DNA from 2 places in the Massilia puerhi genome. Region 1 is predicted to be linked to the other one. Evidence: predicted binding sites of a transcription regulator. Region 1 holds the regulator's gene; the other holds the start of a gene.
What was found. Region 1 encodes sigma-54, which starts transcription at its own class of promoters, with help from an activator protein. Its sites were predicted from a motif close to TGGCANGNAANCTGCTTT; they were not measured.
Positions count from the first base shown of each region.

Region 2: a site for sigma-54 is predicted at 3,329-3,346, ahead of GNT67_RS00305 (transglutaminase family protein). Genes of this name have one in related genera too.

Region 1 covers NZ_WOFW01000001.1:277,312-284,433, forward strand. The annotation lists gene hprK (HPr(Ser) kinase/phosphatase) at 1-444, shown strand, start outside; gene rapZ (RNase adapter RapZ) at 503-1,381, shown strand; gene GNT67_RS01200 (DUF5694 domain-containing protein) at 1,400-2,470, opposite strand; gene GNT67_RS01205 (enoyl-CoA hydratase/isomerase family protein) at 2,555-3,640, opposite strand; gene hpf (ribosome hibernation-promoting factor, HPF/YfiA family) at 3,762-4,124, opposite strand; gene GNT67_RS01215 (RNA polymerase factor sigma-54) at 4,200-5,687, opposite strand; gene lptB (LPS export ABC transporter ATP-binding protein) at 5,702-6,454, opposite strand; gene lptA (lipopolysaccharide transport periplasmic protein LptA) at 6,466-7,014, opposite strand; gene lptC (LPS export ABC transporter periplasmic protein LptC) at 7,055-7,122, opposite strand, start outside.
Region 2 covers NZ_WOFW01000001.1:60,101-67,222, reverse strand. The annotation lists gene GNT67_RS00305 (transglutaminase family protein) at 1-3,245, opposite strand, end outside; gene GNT67_RS00300 (circularly permuted type 2 ATP-grasp protein) at 3,423-4,835, shown strand; gene GNT67_RS00295 (alpha-E domain-containing protein) at 4,837-5,880, shown strand; gene GNT67_RS00290 (zinc-binding metallopeptidase family protein) at 5,998-7,071, opposite strand.

The DNA of each region.
Region 1 (7,122 bases):
GAACTGGGCCTGGAACTGATCTCGCGCTCGCACGGCCTGGTGGCCGACGACGCCGTGGAATTCTCGCGCATCGCGCCGAACATGATCGAGGGCCGCTGCCCGCCGCTGCTGCAGAACCTGCTCGAGGTGCGCGGCCTGGGCCTGCTGGACATCAAGGCGATCTTCGGCGAGACGGCGGTGCGACGCAAGATGCGCCTGAAGCTGATCGTGCACCTGGTCAAGCGCGGCGCGCTGGACGAAGAGGTCGAGCGCCTGCCCTTCCACTTCCCGACCGAGGACGTGCTGGGCCTGCCGATCCGCAAGGTCGTCATTCCCGTGGCGGCCGGCCGCAATATCGCGGTGCTGCTCGAGGCGGCCGTGCGCAACACCATCCTGCAACTGCGCGGCATCGACACCCTGCAGGAATTCATGGAACGCCAGCGCCAGGCCATGAGCGCCGACTGAACCAGCCAGTCCATTGTTGCGGTGTGCCATGTGCTCGCGGTTGCGGTATCATCGCCGCATGCACATCGTCCTTATCACCGGCATCTCGGGCTCGGGCAAGTCGGTCGCCCTGAATGTCCTGGAAGACGCGGGTTACTACTGCGTCGACAACCTGCCGCCGGCCCTGCTGCCGGCCCTGATCCATACCGTCAACGAGACCGGCGCCGGCAAGATCGCGGTCGCGGTCGACGCGCGCAGCGCCGAATCGCTGGTCGAGCTACCCGTCAACGTGCGCCGCCTGCGCGAGGATGGCCACGCGGTCAAGGTCATGTTCCTGACCTCGAGCACCCATTCGCTGGTGGCGCGCTTTTCGGAAACCCGGCGCAGCCATCCGCTGTCGCACGAACTGCGGCCCGGCGAGAATCCAGCCTCGCGCCGCACCCTGATCGAATGCATCGCCGAAGAGCGCGAGCGCCTGTCGTCGATCGAGAACCTGGGCCATGTGATCGACACCTCGGAACTCTCGGCCAACAAGCTGCGCGGCTGGATCAAGGAGCTCGCCGAGGTCGACCATGCGCCGCTGACGCTGTTCTTCGAGTCGTTCGCGTTCAAGGTCGGGGTGCCGCTCGACGCCGACTTCGTGTTCGACGTGCGCGCGATCCCGAATCCGTACTACGACCTGGCCTTGCGTCCGCTCACGGGCAAGGATCAGCCGGTGATCGCCTTCCTGGATGCCCAGCCGAGCGCGATCGAGATGCTGGCCGATATCCGCGCCTTCGTCGCCAAGTGGCTGCCGTCGTTCAAGACCGACAACCGCAGCTACCTGACGGTGGCGGTGGGCTGCACCGGCGGCCAGCATCGCTCGGTGTACATGGCCGAACATCTCGGTGCGCACTTCGCCGAGACCGAGCGCGTGATCGTGCGGCATCGGGAGCAGCCGAAGAATCCGACGGCGTAAGGACTGGCCAGCGCCGGATCAACGCAGCAACGGCGCCGTATCGACCAGCCGCACATCATGCATCTGGTGCAGGTAGGCTTCCAGGTAACCCTTGTGCGAGGCCCCGACGATGACCAGCAAGCGCGTGCCCGGCATGACGCCCACCACATCGCGGATATTCGCCGCCATGCGCAGGTTGCGCGTTTCCCAGTAACCCACGTAGTTGCGGCCGAAGCGCTGCGCCGACGGTTCGTTCAGCGCCGCACCGAAGTCGATCTCGAAGCTCGCCGCCACATGCGGCGGCGAATTGTAGGCGCGGTACATCGCCAGCAGGCCTTGCGCGCTGCCCACGCCCCGGTCGAGGATCTCGTCCTCGTGCTTGCGCCGGGCATTGGCCGGATTGTCCCAAGCCTTCTCGATCGCCGCGCCAGCGGCCTTGCGATCGGCATACGGACGGCCCGCGGTCTGGTCGTCCATGGCGTACACGCGTTCATGGCCCAGGCGGGCCGCCAGCTGCGCCGCGATCATCACGCTTTCATTGGGAGCAACCTCCAGCGCCCGCAGCCGCTCGACCAGGACCCGGTCCAGGCCATCGCCGGCGCGCCGCTCGGCGGCGGGCAAACGCAGCCACTGGACCACGGCCGACGCCTCTTCGCCGCCGGCCAGGAACACGGCCGCCAGGCGCCGCCGCTGGACGGCCGACGGCGCCGCGGGCCATGCGGCCAGCAGTTTCTCGGCTTCGGCGCTCGCCTGCGGCACATCGAGCCCGGTCGCGGCCCTGGCCGGCGCCGTATCCGGGCAATAGCCGTCGACCGCCTCCCGGTAGCGCTCTGGATAGCGGCGCATGGCATCGCACTGCAATCCGGAGCGGTCTTCGACTGCGATGGCCTGCGGTTTCCAGGCCGCCAGCCGCTCGTTCAGCAAGGCCAGGCTCGACGGCTGGAAGGTCTTGGGCAGCTGCGACAGGTGGGGCGAACCGAGCACCATGATCTCGTTGACCGGCCCCGCCGCCGGCCCCTTGAGACGGCTCGGATCGAAGGCCGGCTGGTAATCCTGCGCGGCGGCGGCCCCGCACAAGGTCATCGGGATCAACAGGGCAAGCAGGCGCATCGGTCTTCCTTTCGGCTCATGAAGACCCGATGGTCACACCTCATCCACGCACTGTCACGCAAAAATGGATATGCACATCGTGGATTATGCGAGATGCCTGAGCGGATGCGCGTGCTCGGGCCACACCGGCGCGAAGAAGCGCGCCACCATCTCGGGCGTGACTTGCCCGAGCGTCGGCGGATTCCATTGCGGCGCATTGTCCTTGTCGATCACCAGCGCGCGCACCCCTTCGAGCACTTCGCCATGCTCGAAATTGCGGCGCACCAGCGAACGCTCCATGCGCAGGCAGTCGGCCACGCCGAGCACCGCGCCACGCGCCAGCAACTCGTGCGTGACGCACATCATCAGGGGCGAGCGCTGGCGCATCGCCGCCAAGGCTTTCTGGGCGAACGGCGTCGGGTCGGCTTCGAGCGAGTCCATGATCGCGGCCACCGACCCGGCGTCGAAGTGCGTATCGACCAGCGCACGCTGCGCCTGCAATCGACTCTCGCCCGCCGCTTGCGCGAAGGGGGCCGCGAAGGCGCGGATCGCCGCCGGCAGGTCGGCGCCGGGCGTGGCTGCGATCAGCGCCTGCAGGGCGGCCAGTTCGGCGCCTGGCACGAACACGTCGGCCAGGCCGATATACAGCGCGTCGGCGGCGCCGATCGTCAAGCCGGTCAGGCCCAGGTAGTGGCCAAGACGGCCCGGCGCATGCGACAGGAAATGGCTGCCGCCGACATCCGGGAACAGGCCGATATTCACTTCGGGCATCGCCATTTTCGTGCGCTCGGTCACGATGCGCAGCCCGCACGCCGGGCCGCCCTGGGCGATGCCCATGCCGCCGCCCATCACCACGCCATCCATGATGGCGATATACGGCTTGGGATAGAAATGGATCAGGTGGTTCAGCGCGTATTCTTCGGTGAAGAAATCCTCGAGCAGCGCGCTGCCGCCCATCGGCGTCGCATGCCCCACCTCATGGAAGAAGCGGATATCGCCGCCGGCGCACAAGGCTTTCTCGCTGCTGCTGGCGATGACGACCGCGTCGAGCGCGGCATCGGCTTGCCAGTCGCGCAGGATGGCGGTCAGCGCCCGCACCATCTCGAGCGACAGCGAATTGAGCGCCTTCGGGCGGTCCAGGGTGATGATGCCGGTGCGGTTGGCGATGCGGGTCAGGACGTGGTCGGTCATGGCATGGTCCGTAATGGAGAGACAAGCATTTTACCGAACCGACGCCACGCGCAACACCGGGAGGCTGGATGCAAAAAGGGCGTCCCCTCAGACGCCCTCAGCTAGTGTGCCCTGCGCCTGATCAGGCGACAGCAGCGTCTTCTTCGCCGCCGTGTTCCGGCATGCGTTTAATCGACGTGCGGCTATGGTCCTTCAGCATTTGCTTGTGTTTGAGAATTTGACGGTCCAGCTTGTCCATCAGCGTATCGATCGCGGCATACAGGTCTTGCGCGACGCTCGCCACGTGCAGGGTCTTGCCCGACACCTGGACGTTGATTTCTGCTTTCTGCCTTTTTTCTTTTTCAGTGAGGTTGTCAACGGCCAGGAACACATGGGTGTCAATTACCTGGTCAAAGTGGCGAATAATGCGTTCGAGCTTATTCTGAACATATTCACGGATGGCGGGGGTTACTTCGAGATGATGGCCACTGATTGTGAGGTTCATACACACTCCTTTGAAAATATTGCACCGTGTGGACCACCAGAACGCGACAAGGCACGGTTCGGATGGACGGCGCAGTTACAAGGACTTGCGAAGGCTTACAGGGGGTATCTTGAGGGCTTCCCGGTATTTTGCAACCGTGCGGCGCGCAATGACCATACCTTGTTCCCCGAGCATCTCCGCGATCTTGCTGTCGGATAAAGGGTTCCTAGGGTCTTCTGCTCCTGTCAATTGTGCAATGAGCGCACGGATTGCCGTCGAGGATGCTTCGCCTCCCGCCTCGGTGGCAACGTGGCTGCCGAAGAAATACTTCAACTCGAACATGCCGTGCGGGGTCAGCATGTATTTCTGCGTTGTGACACGAGAAATGGTGCTCTCGTGTAGGCCTAGTGTATCAGCAATCTCACGTAAAACAAGGGGACGCATGGCAACCGCGCCATGGGAGAAAAAGTTGCGCTGGCGCTCGACAATCGCTTCCGCCACACGCAGGATGGTGTCGAAACGCTGGCGCATATTCTTGATGAGCCACTTGGCTTCCTGCAGCTGCGCGCCCATTTGCGCCTCGCTCTTGCCCTGCTTGAGCAGGCTGGCGTACAGGCTGTTGACGCGCAGGCGCGGCATCACGTCCGGGTTCAATGTGACAGCCCATCCGCTCTTCGCGGGGCGCACGATCACGTCCGGCACCACGTAGTCCGAGACGTTGGCGGCAAAGGCCGCGCCGGGATGCGGATTGCACTGGCGGACCACGGCCTGCACCTCGCGCAGGTCTTCGTCGTCGCAGTCGAGCGCCTTTTTCAGCTTGCTGTATTCGCGCTGCGCGAACCAGCCCAGGTAGCCTTCGACGATGGTCAGGGCCATGCGCCGCGTCACCATGGCCACGCCCGGCATGCGCCGGATCTGCAGCGCCAGGCACTCGGCCGCGCTGCGCGCGCCGACGCCCACCGGATCCATGCTCTGGACCAGCGCCAGCGCGCAGCGCAGTTCTTCGATCTCGATCTCGAGTTCTTCGGGCATGCGGGCGTGGATCTCGTCGAGCGGCTCCTCCAGGTAGCCGTTGTCGTCGATCGCATCGATCACCAGCTCGGCCAGGGCGCGGTCGCGCGCCGACAGCGTCGCTTCGCGCACCTGCTCCATCAGGTGTTCGCGCAGGGTGATGGCGCAGGCCTCGAGCTGCGGACGGCCGTCTTCGTCCTCGCCGCCGCCGCCGGACGATCCCGAACCGCCGCCTTCGCTCCAGTCGGCATCGCCGCGCTCGCCGTCGGCGCCGCCCTCGAAGGCCTCGCCCTCCGCCGTCGGCGCCGGCGCGGCGTCACCCTCGGCCTGCGGGCCGGGCGCGGGCGGCGCCTCGGCGCTGGGTGGCGCGTTGTTGATGGCGCCATCGGCCAGCAGGCGCACCGAGCGGTCGAGCGGATCGTCGAGCCGTTCCAGCAAGGGGTTATCGCCCAGTATCTGCTCGATTTCCTGGTGCAGTTCGAGCGTCGACAACTGCAGCAGGCGGATCGATTGCTGCAGTTGCGGCGTGAGCGCCAGGTGCTGCGAGGTGCGAAGTTGCAGTGACTGTTTCATCGGGCCTCGATCACTTACATGCGGAAGTGTTCGCCGAGGTAGACGCGGCGCACCGACTCGTCGGCGATGATGTCGTCGGGCCGGCCGGAGGCCAGCACCGCGCCCTGGTTGATGATGTAGGCGCGGTCGCAGATGCCGAGCGTTTCGCGCACGTTGTGATCGGTGATCAGGACCCCGATCTTGCGCTCCTTGAGGAAGCGCACGATGCGCTGGATCTCGATCACGGCGATCGGATCGACGCCGGCGAACGGTTCGTCGAGCAGCACGAAGCGCGGATTGGTGGCCAGCGCGCGCGCGATCTCGACCCGGCGCCGTTCGCCGCCCGACAGCGACAGCGCCGGGTTCTCGCGCAGCTTCTCGATCTGCAGGTCGGCCAGCAGGGTGTCGAGGCGCTCGTTGATCTGGTCCCGGGACAGCGGCTTGCCGTTATCCTTCTGCAGCTCGAGCACGGCGCGGATGTTCTCTTCGACCGTCAGCTTGCGAAACACCGACGCCTCTTGCGGCAGGTACGACAGGCCCAGCACCGCGCGGCGGTGGATCGGCAGGCTGGTGATGTCGGTGCCGTTGATGTCGATCGAGCCGGCATCGGACGGCACCAGGCCGACGATCATGTAGAACGAGGTGGTCTTGCCGGCGCCGTTGGGGCCCAGGAGGCCGACCACTTCACCGCATTCGACCTGCAGCGAGACGTCGCGCACCACCAGCCGCTTGCCATAGCTTTTCTGCAGACCCTTGACCACCAGGGTGCTGCAATCGCCCAGTTCCATCGGGACTGCCGTCATTGGGCTCCTCCGGCCGGAGTGCGCTTGGGCGACAGGATCAGGGTGCCGCGCCCGCCGCCGGCCTTGGTCTGGCCGCTGACGTCGTTGCGCACGGTGGCCACTTCCTTGCGGCTGTCATACGAGATGAACGGGCCGGTGACCTGGTTGCTCAGGCGGTCGTTTTCCAGTTCCTTGATGAGGGCGTTCGAATACAGGCGCACCAGCTCGGCGCGCTCGTCGTACTCGATGCGCTCGGCCTGGCCTTCGACCCACAGGTTGGGGCCACCGTCGCGCTTCTGGCGGAACGTGGTGAGCTTGCCGTTGTTGGCGGTGAGCGTCACGGTCATGTAGCCTTCGGGCGTTTCCCGGACCACGGCGCGGTCGGCCTTGAGCAACAGCGTACCGCGGGTGAGGATCACGTTACCGGTGAGGGTGCGCACGCCGTTGACCCCATCGAGGTCGGCGGAATCGTATTCGACCTGCGCGGGCTTGAGCGAATCGGCGCGTTCGGCGGCTGCCGTCAGCGACAGCAGGGAAAGGAGTACGGCGGCAAATAATTTATTCATGATGGGAATGCTGATCCTGGGTTATCACGCGGCGCGGGGCTTACTGGCGTGAGCGTGGCGGATAGACGATCCGGCCGCGGCTGGACATGTGCACTTGCTGGGTGGCGT
Region 2 (7,122 bases), 220 kb from region 1:
AAACGCGCCATCCGGCGCGCCTCGGCGGCGTTGGCATTGACCGGCGAGCCGGTTTCATTGCGCCCGCCCGGATGCACCACGTGATAGGTGCAGCCGCCGATCGAACGGCCATTCCAGGTGTCGACCAGGTCGAAAGTGAGAGGGGCCTGCACCCGGATGCTCGGGTGCAGCGCCGACCACGGGCTCCAGGCGCGAAAGCGCACGCCGGCCACGTACTCGCCCGGAACCCCGGTCGGGTGCAGCGGCAGCAGGCGCCCATTGCAGGCCACCACGTGGCGGCCGTCGGTCAGGCCGGAGACCTTCAGCTGCATGCGCTCGACCGACGAATCGACATAGCGCGCGGTACCGCCGGCCGAGACTTCCTCGCCCAGCACATTCCATGGCTCGATCGCCTGGCGCAATTCCATCTCGACGCCCTCGTAGGTGACGGTGCCGAAGCGCGGGAAACGGAACTCGATGAAAGGCTCGAACCAATGGTCCTCGAAGGCATAGCCGGCCGCGCGCAGGTCGCGCGCGACGTCGCGCATATCCTGGGCCACGAAGTGCGGCAGCATCCAGCGATCGTGCAGCGCGGTGCCCCAGTGGACCAGCTTGGCCTGGCAGGGTTGCTTCCAGAAGCGCGCCACCAGCGCGCGCAGCAGCAGCATTTGCAATAGGCTCATGCGTTCGTGGGGCGGCATCTCGAAGGCGCGGAATTCCACCAGGCCCAGGCGGCCGGTAGGGCCGTCCGGCGAATACAGCTTGTCGATCGAGAACTCGGAGCGGTGGGTGTTCCCGGTCAGGTCGACCAGCAGGTTGCGCAGCAGGCGGTCGACCATCCACGGCTTGTCGCCCGGGTGCAGGGTGGGCAGTACCTGGTCCATTTGCTGGAACGCGATCGCCAGCTCGTACAGATTGTCGTCGCGCGCTTCATCGACCCGCGGCGCCTGGCTGGTCGGCCCGATGAAGGTGCCCGAGAACAGGTAGGACAGGGCCGGGTGGATCTGCCAGTAGGTGATCAGGCTCTTGAGCAGGTCGGGCCGGCGCAGCATCGGGCTGTCTTCGGCCGTGGCGCCGCCCAGGGTGGCGTGGTTGCCGCCGCCGGTACCGGTATGGCGGCCATCGTGCATGAATTTCTCGGTGCCCAGGCGGGTCAGGCGCGCTTCCTGGTACAGGGTCGTGACGTTGTGTACCAATTCGTTCCAGCTGGCGGCCGGATGAATATTGACTTCGATGACGCCAGGGTCGGGCGTCACGCTGAGCAGCTTGATGCGCGCATCGCGCGGCGGCGCATAGCCTTCCAGGCGCAGCTTCATCTTCAGCTTGGCGGCCGTGGCCTCGACCGCCGCGACCAGCGCCAGGTAATCCTCGATGCGCTTTTGCGGCGGCATGAAGATATACAGGCGCCCGGCGCGCACTTCGACGCACAGCGCGGTGTGGATCACGTCGCGCGCGGCCGGCTCGGGTGCGGCGGCGGCCGGCTTGGCGGCCTTGTCCGCACCTTTGCCGGCGGCCAGGCCGAGGGTCGGGCGCTTGTCCTTTTTCACGGCCGGCAGGGCGCCGCGCGCGGCGAACGGGTCGACATCGAAGCCGGGATCGCGTTCTTCGGGCAGCACCCATGGCAGCGTGGCCAGCGGCAGGCGCAGGCCGATCGGCGAGTCGCCTTCGATCAGGTACAGGTGTTCGCGCCGCAGCGGCCAGCGCGAGGTGCGCCAGCTGCTGCCGAGCATCGTGGCCGGGTCGAACTCGCGCGCTTGCAGCGGCAGCACATAGCCGGCCACCGTGCCCAGCCCGCGTTCGAGCAGGCGCGCCAGCCGGCGCCGTTCCTCGGGCGCCTTGAGGTCGGCCTCGAGCGGGTCGAGGTTGCGCGGCAGCGCCTGTTCGCGCTGGGCCTGCAGCAACACGTCTTCATAGGCGGGAATCGCGCTGCCCGCGGGCAGGCCGAGCGCCTTGACCAGTTCCGCCACGAAGCGGCCGGCTTCGTCGCCGCCATAGCCGTCGTCGAGGTGTTCGTCCGAGAACAGGGACGGGTCGGACCACATCGGCTGGCCGTCGACGCGCCAGAAGATATTCAGCGCCCAGCGCGGCAGCGGCTCACCCGGATACCATTTGCCCTGGCCGTAATGCAGCATGCCGCCCGGCGCGAAGTGCTGCTTCAGGCGGTGCATCAGATTGCCCGCCAGCTCGCGCTTCTTGTCGCCGTGCGCCAGCGTGTTCCACTCCGGGCCATCCATATCGTCGATCGAGACGAAGGTGGGCTCGCCGCCCTGGGTCAGGCGCACGTCCTGGTTGACCAGGTCGGCGTCGACCTGCTGGCCCAGGCGGTCGATCTTTTGCCAGTCGGCCTCGGTGTAGGGCTTGGTCACGCGCGGATCCTCGTGGATGCGGGTGACTTTCATTTCGTGGACGAAGGTGACTTCGGCCTTGTCGCTGAATCCGGTCACCGGCGCGGCCGAGGCCGGCATCGCGGTGCAGGCGAGCGGAATATGGCCTTCGCCGGCCAGCATGCCCGAGGTCGGATCGAGCCCGATCCAGCCCGCGCCGGGGACGAACACCTCGGTCCATGCATGCAGGTCGGTGAAGTCTTCGAGCGGGCCGCTGGGGCCGTCGAGCGCGGCCTGGTCGGCGGTCAGCTGGATCAGGTAGCCGGACACGAAGCGCGCCGCCAGCCCCATCTCGCGCAGGATCTGCACCAGCAGCCAGCCGCTGTCGCGGCATGAGCCGGAGCGCTTTTGCAGGGTCTCTTCGGGCGTCTGCACACCTGGTTCCATCCGCAGCAGGTAGGCGATATCGCGCTGCAGGCGCTGGTTGATGGCGACCAGGAAGTCGTTCGTGCCCATTGGCTTGGCCAGCAGTTCGCGGTGCGTCGTTGCGACCCACTCCTTGAGCAGGGGACCCGGCGCCTCGGTCTGCAGATACGGACCCAGTTCCGTCCTGAGCGGGGCAGGATAGGAGAACGGAAAGACTTCCGCATATTGTTCGACGAAGAAATCGAATGGATTAATGACGGTCATGTCGGCCACCAGGTCGACCGTGAACTCGAGGACGTCGGTCTTTTCGGGGAACACGAAGCGGCCGATGTAATTGCCGTAAGGGTCTTGCTGCCAGTTGATGAAGTGCTGTTCCGGCTGCACCGACAGCGAATACGACAGGATCGGGGTGCGTGCGTGGGGCGCCGGGCGCAGGCGCACCTCATGCGGCGACAGGGCAACCTGGCGGTCGTAGCGGTAGCTGGTCTTGTGATGGAGCGCGATGCGGATAGCCATGCGGAATGCCTTTCGGGGGTGCGGCGCGGTCGAAGTGCACGCGACATATGGTGCGCAAAAATTGAGCGCGGTTCAGGAGTGTTTAAGCATGATTCGTACCCACAATATAATCGATTAATAAAATTGAAACGCACCGCTGGCACGTTTCTTGATAGTACTTGGGGACAGGAGGAATCGATGCCGAACTTTTATGATGAAATGTATTCCACTGCGGCAACCGTGCGGCCTCATTACGGCCCGTTTGCCGACTGGCTCGCGCAACAGCCGACCGGGCTGATCGAGCAGAAGCGGGCCGAGGCCGAGCTGAACTTCCAGCGCGTGGGAATCACCTTCGCCGTCTACGGCGACGACGCCGGCAAGGAACGGCTGATTCCCTTCGATATCATCCCGCGCGTGATCAACGCCGCCGAATGGGCGCGCCTGCAGACCGGCCTGGTGCAGCGCGTGACGGCATTGAACCGCTTCCTGCACGATGTCTATCATGACCAGGCCATCCTCAAGGCCGGCATCATTCCGCCCGAGCGAATCCTGAACAACGCCCAGTACCGGCCCGCCATGCAGGGCATCAAGCTGCCTTCCGACATCTACGCCCACATCGCCGGGGTCGACATCGTGCGCGCCGGCGAGGGCGAGTTCTACGTCCTGGAAGACAATCTGCGGGTGCCGTCGGGCGTGTCGTACATGCTGGAAAACCGCAAGATGATGATGCGCCTGTTCCCGGCGCTGTTCGCGCGTAACCGGGTAGCGCCGGTCGAGCACTATCCCGACCTGCTGCTCGACAACCTGCGCACCGTGGCGCCGCAGGGCAGCATCGACCCGACCGTGGTCGTGCTCACGCCGGGCATGCACAATTCGGCCTATTTCGAGCATGCATTCCTGGCCCAGCAGATGGGCGTGGCGCTGGTGCAGGGGCAAGACCTGTATGTCAGCGACGACACCGTCTATATGCGCACCACGCGCGGGCCCAAGCAGGTCGACGTCATCTACCGCCGCATCGACGACGACTATCTCGATCCGCGCGCCTTCCGTCCGGAGTCGACGCTGGGCGTGCCGGGCCTGCTCGACGCCGTGCGCGCCGGCCGGGTGACGCTCACTAATGCGATCGGCACCGGCGTGGCCGACGACAAGTCGATCTATCCGTATGTGCCGGACATGATCAAGTTCTATTTGAGCGAAGAGCCGATCCTGAACAACGTGCCCACCTACCAGTGCCGCAAGAAGGACGAACTGGCCTATACGCTGGCCAACCTGGCGGACCTGGTGGTCAAGGAAGTGCACGGCGCCGGCGGCTACGGCATGCTGGTCGGGCCGGCCTCGACCCAGGCCGAGATCGAGGCTTTCCGCGCGCGACTGCTGGCCAATCCGGAAGGCTATATTGCCCAGCCCACGCTGGCGCTGTCGGCCTGCCCGACCTTTGTCGAGTCGGGCATCGCGCCGCGCCATATCGACCTGCGGCCGTTTGTCCTGTCGGGCAAGAACGTGTCGATGGTGCCGGGTGGACTGACCCGGGTAGCGTTGCAGGAAGGATCGCTGGTAGTCAATTCGTCGCAGGGCGGCGGCACCAAAGATACCTGGATACTGGAGAACTAGCATGTTGAGCCGCACCGCCGATCATTTGTTCTGGATGGCCCGCTATACCGAACGGGCCGAAAATACCGCACGCATGCTCGATGTCCGGGTCCAGTATTCGCTGATGCCGCAGTCGGAGCGCGCCGAGCAGCAGGGCTGGCGCACCATGCTCGGGGTCTCTGAACTGAACCAGCAATTCGACGCCAAATACGCCACCTTGTCGCAAAAGGATGTGATCGACTTCATGGTGCGCGATCCGGACAACCTGTCCTCGATCACCAGCTGCCTGCGCGCGGCGCGCGAGAACGCCCGCGCCGTGCGCGGCACCCTGCCGACCGAGGTGTGGGAAACCGAGAACACCACTTGGCTGATGCTGCAGCAGCACCTCAAGAACCGCATGTTCGAGCATAGTCCCGGCCAGTTCCTGGAATGGGTCAAGTACCGCTCGCACCTGTCGCGCGGGGTCACGCTGGGCACCATGTTCCAGGACGAGGCCTTCAATTTCATCCGCATGGGTACCTTCCTGGAACGGGCCGACAATACGGCGCGCATCCTGGACGTCAAGTTCAGGTTCCTGGCGTCCGACACGATCCAGGCCGGGGCCCAGGGCGAATTCTATTACCTGGCGGCGCTGCTGCGCTCGGTATCGGCATTCGAGACCTATCGCAAGGTGTATCGCGACGCCATCACGCCGAAACGGGTGGCGGCGCTCCTGATCCTGCAAGAGAAAATGCCGCGTTCGCTGGTGGCCTGCATGTGCGCCGTCGTGGCCAATCTGCAGGACGTGCGCAACGACCTGTCGCGGGACACCGAGCGCCAGGCGCAGGAACTGCACGCCATGCTGCAAACGGTGTCGATCGGCGCCATTCTGGACGAAGGCCTGCACGAATTCCTGACGCGCTTCCTGGTGGCGGTCGAAGAGCTGGGCAATGGCATCAGTCGCGATTTCCTGCTGCCGGCGGAGTCGGTGCCGGCGCCGGCCCCGACCCAGACGCAGACGCAAACCCAGACCCAAACCCAGACCCAAACCCAGACCCAAACCCAGACCCAGACCCAGACTGGTTAGGCCGACGCACCAATATATGGCGCGCCGCACTGTTGTGACGAGAATGCCGGCGTTCGCGTCATGACGGTGCATGGCGCGCCTCGTTAAAACAGCGTCCGGTGCGCGGCCGGCCGGCGCTTACGCCTTGTTCGTCTTTATCTGCGCACGCACCACCTTGTGCACGAATTCCAGCTTTTCCAGTACCGGCGTACTGAGCTTGAATGGGTAGGAATCCGGCATGCCGATGCTGCGGTTCAGGCTGTTGAGCACATAGGTCAGCGCGAACCAGTCGTGCAGGGTATCGTCGAACGATTCCGCCTTCATGGGCAAGGTGATGCTGTCGAGCGCCGGTTCGTCGGCCTTGCGCGGCTTGAGCGCCAGGCCGCAGGCATGCGCCGTTTCGAGCGTATCGATCATGTGCAGGTAATGGGCCCAGGTCTCGGCCCAGTCTTCCCACGGGTGCGAACTGGCGTAGCTGCTGACAAAATTCGACTCCCAGTCGGCGGCTGGGCCTGCGTCGTAGTGGCGCTTGAGCGCTTCGCCATAATCCTGGCGCTCGTCGCCGAACAGGGCGCGAAAGTCGTCGATCCAGTCACTCTCGGCCACCAGCCGGTCGAAATAATAATGTCCGCTCTCGTGGCGGAAGTGTCCCAGCAGCGTGCGATAGCGCTCGTGCATCTGTTCGCGCGTGCGCTCGCGCTCGGCCGGGTCGGCTTCGGCGATATTCAGGGTGATCAGGCCGTTGTCGTGGCCGGTCATCACGCACCCGTCGCTCACGCTGTCTTCCAGGAACTGGAAGGCCAGGCCGGTCTCGGGTTCGGTTTCCTTCGAGGCCGGGGTCAGGTTCAGCATCGCCAGCGAAAACAGCAGGCGGCGCTTGGCGGTTTCGAGGCGCGACCACAGGATGTGGTTTTTTTCGGTCGACAGCGCCGGAATGACGACGGTCAGCTGGCACGATTCGCACAAATCGTGCGGGTCGTCGGCGGGCAGCATCCAGTTGCAGACATTGTGCTGCACATAATTGCTGCATTGCTTGTACAGCTTGCCCTTGTCGACCGGGTTCAGGCTGCGCCAGAGATTGTCCTCGGCCTGCTCGAAGCTGTTGATGCTGCGGGTTGCGGGCTGGTAGCCCAGGGTGCTGTCGCAGTTAAAACATAGCGTGTTCTCGAAAAATACCTGTTGTGAACACTTGTCGCAATGAAAGGTTTTCATGACATGAATGGTGAGTGGGAGGGATCGACATAGGATGAATAATTTAACAGT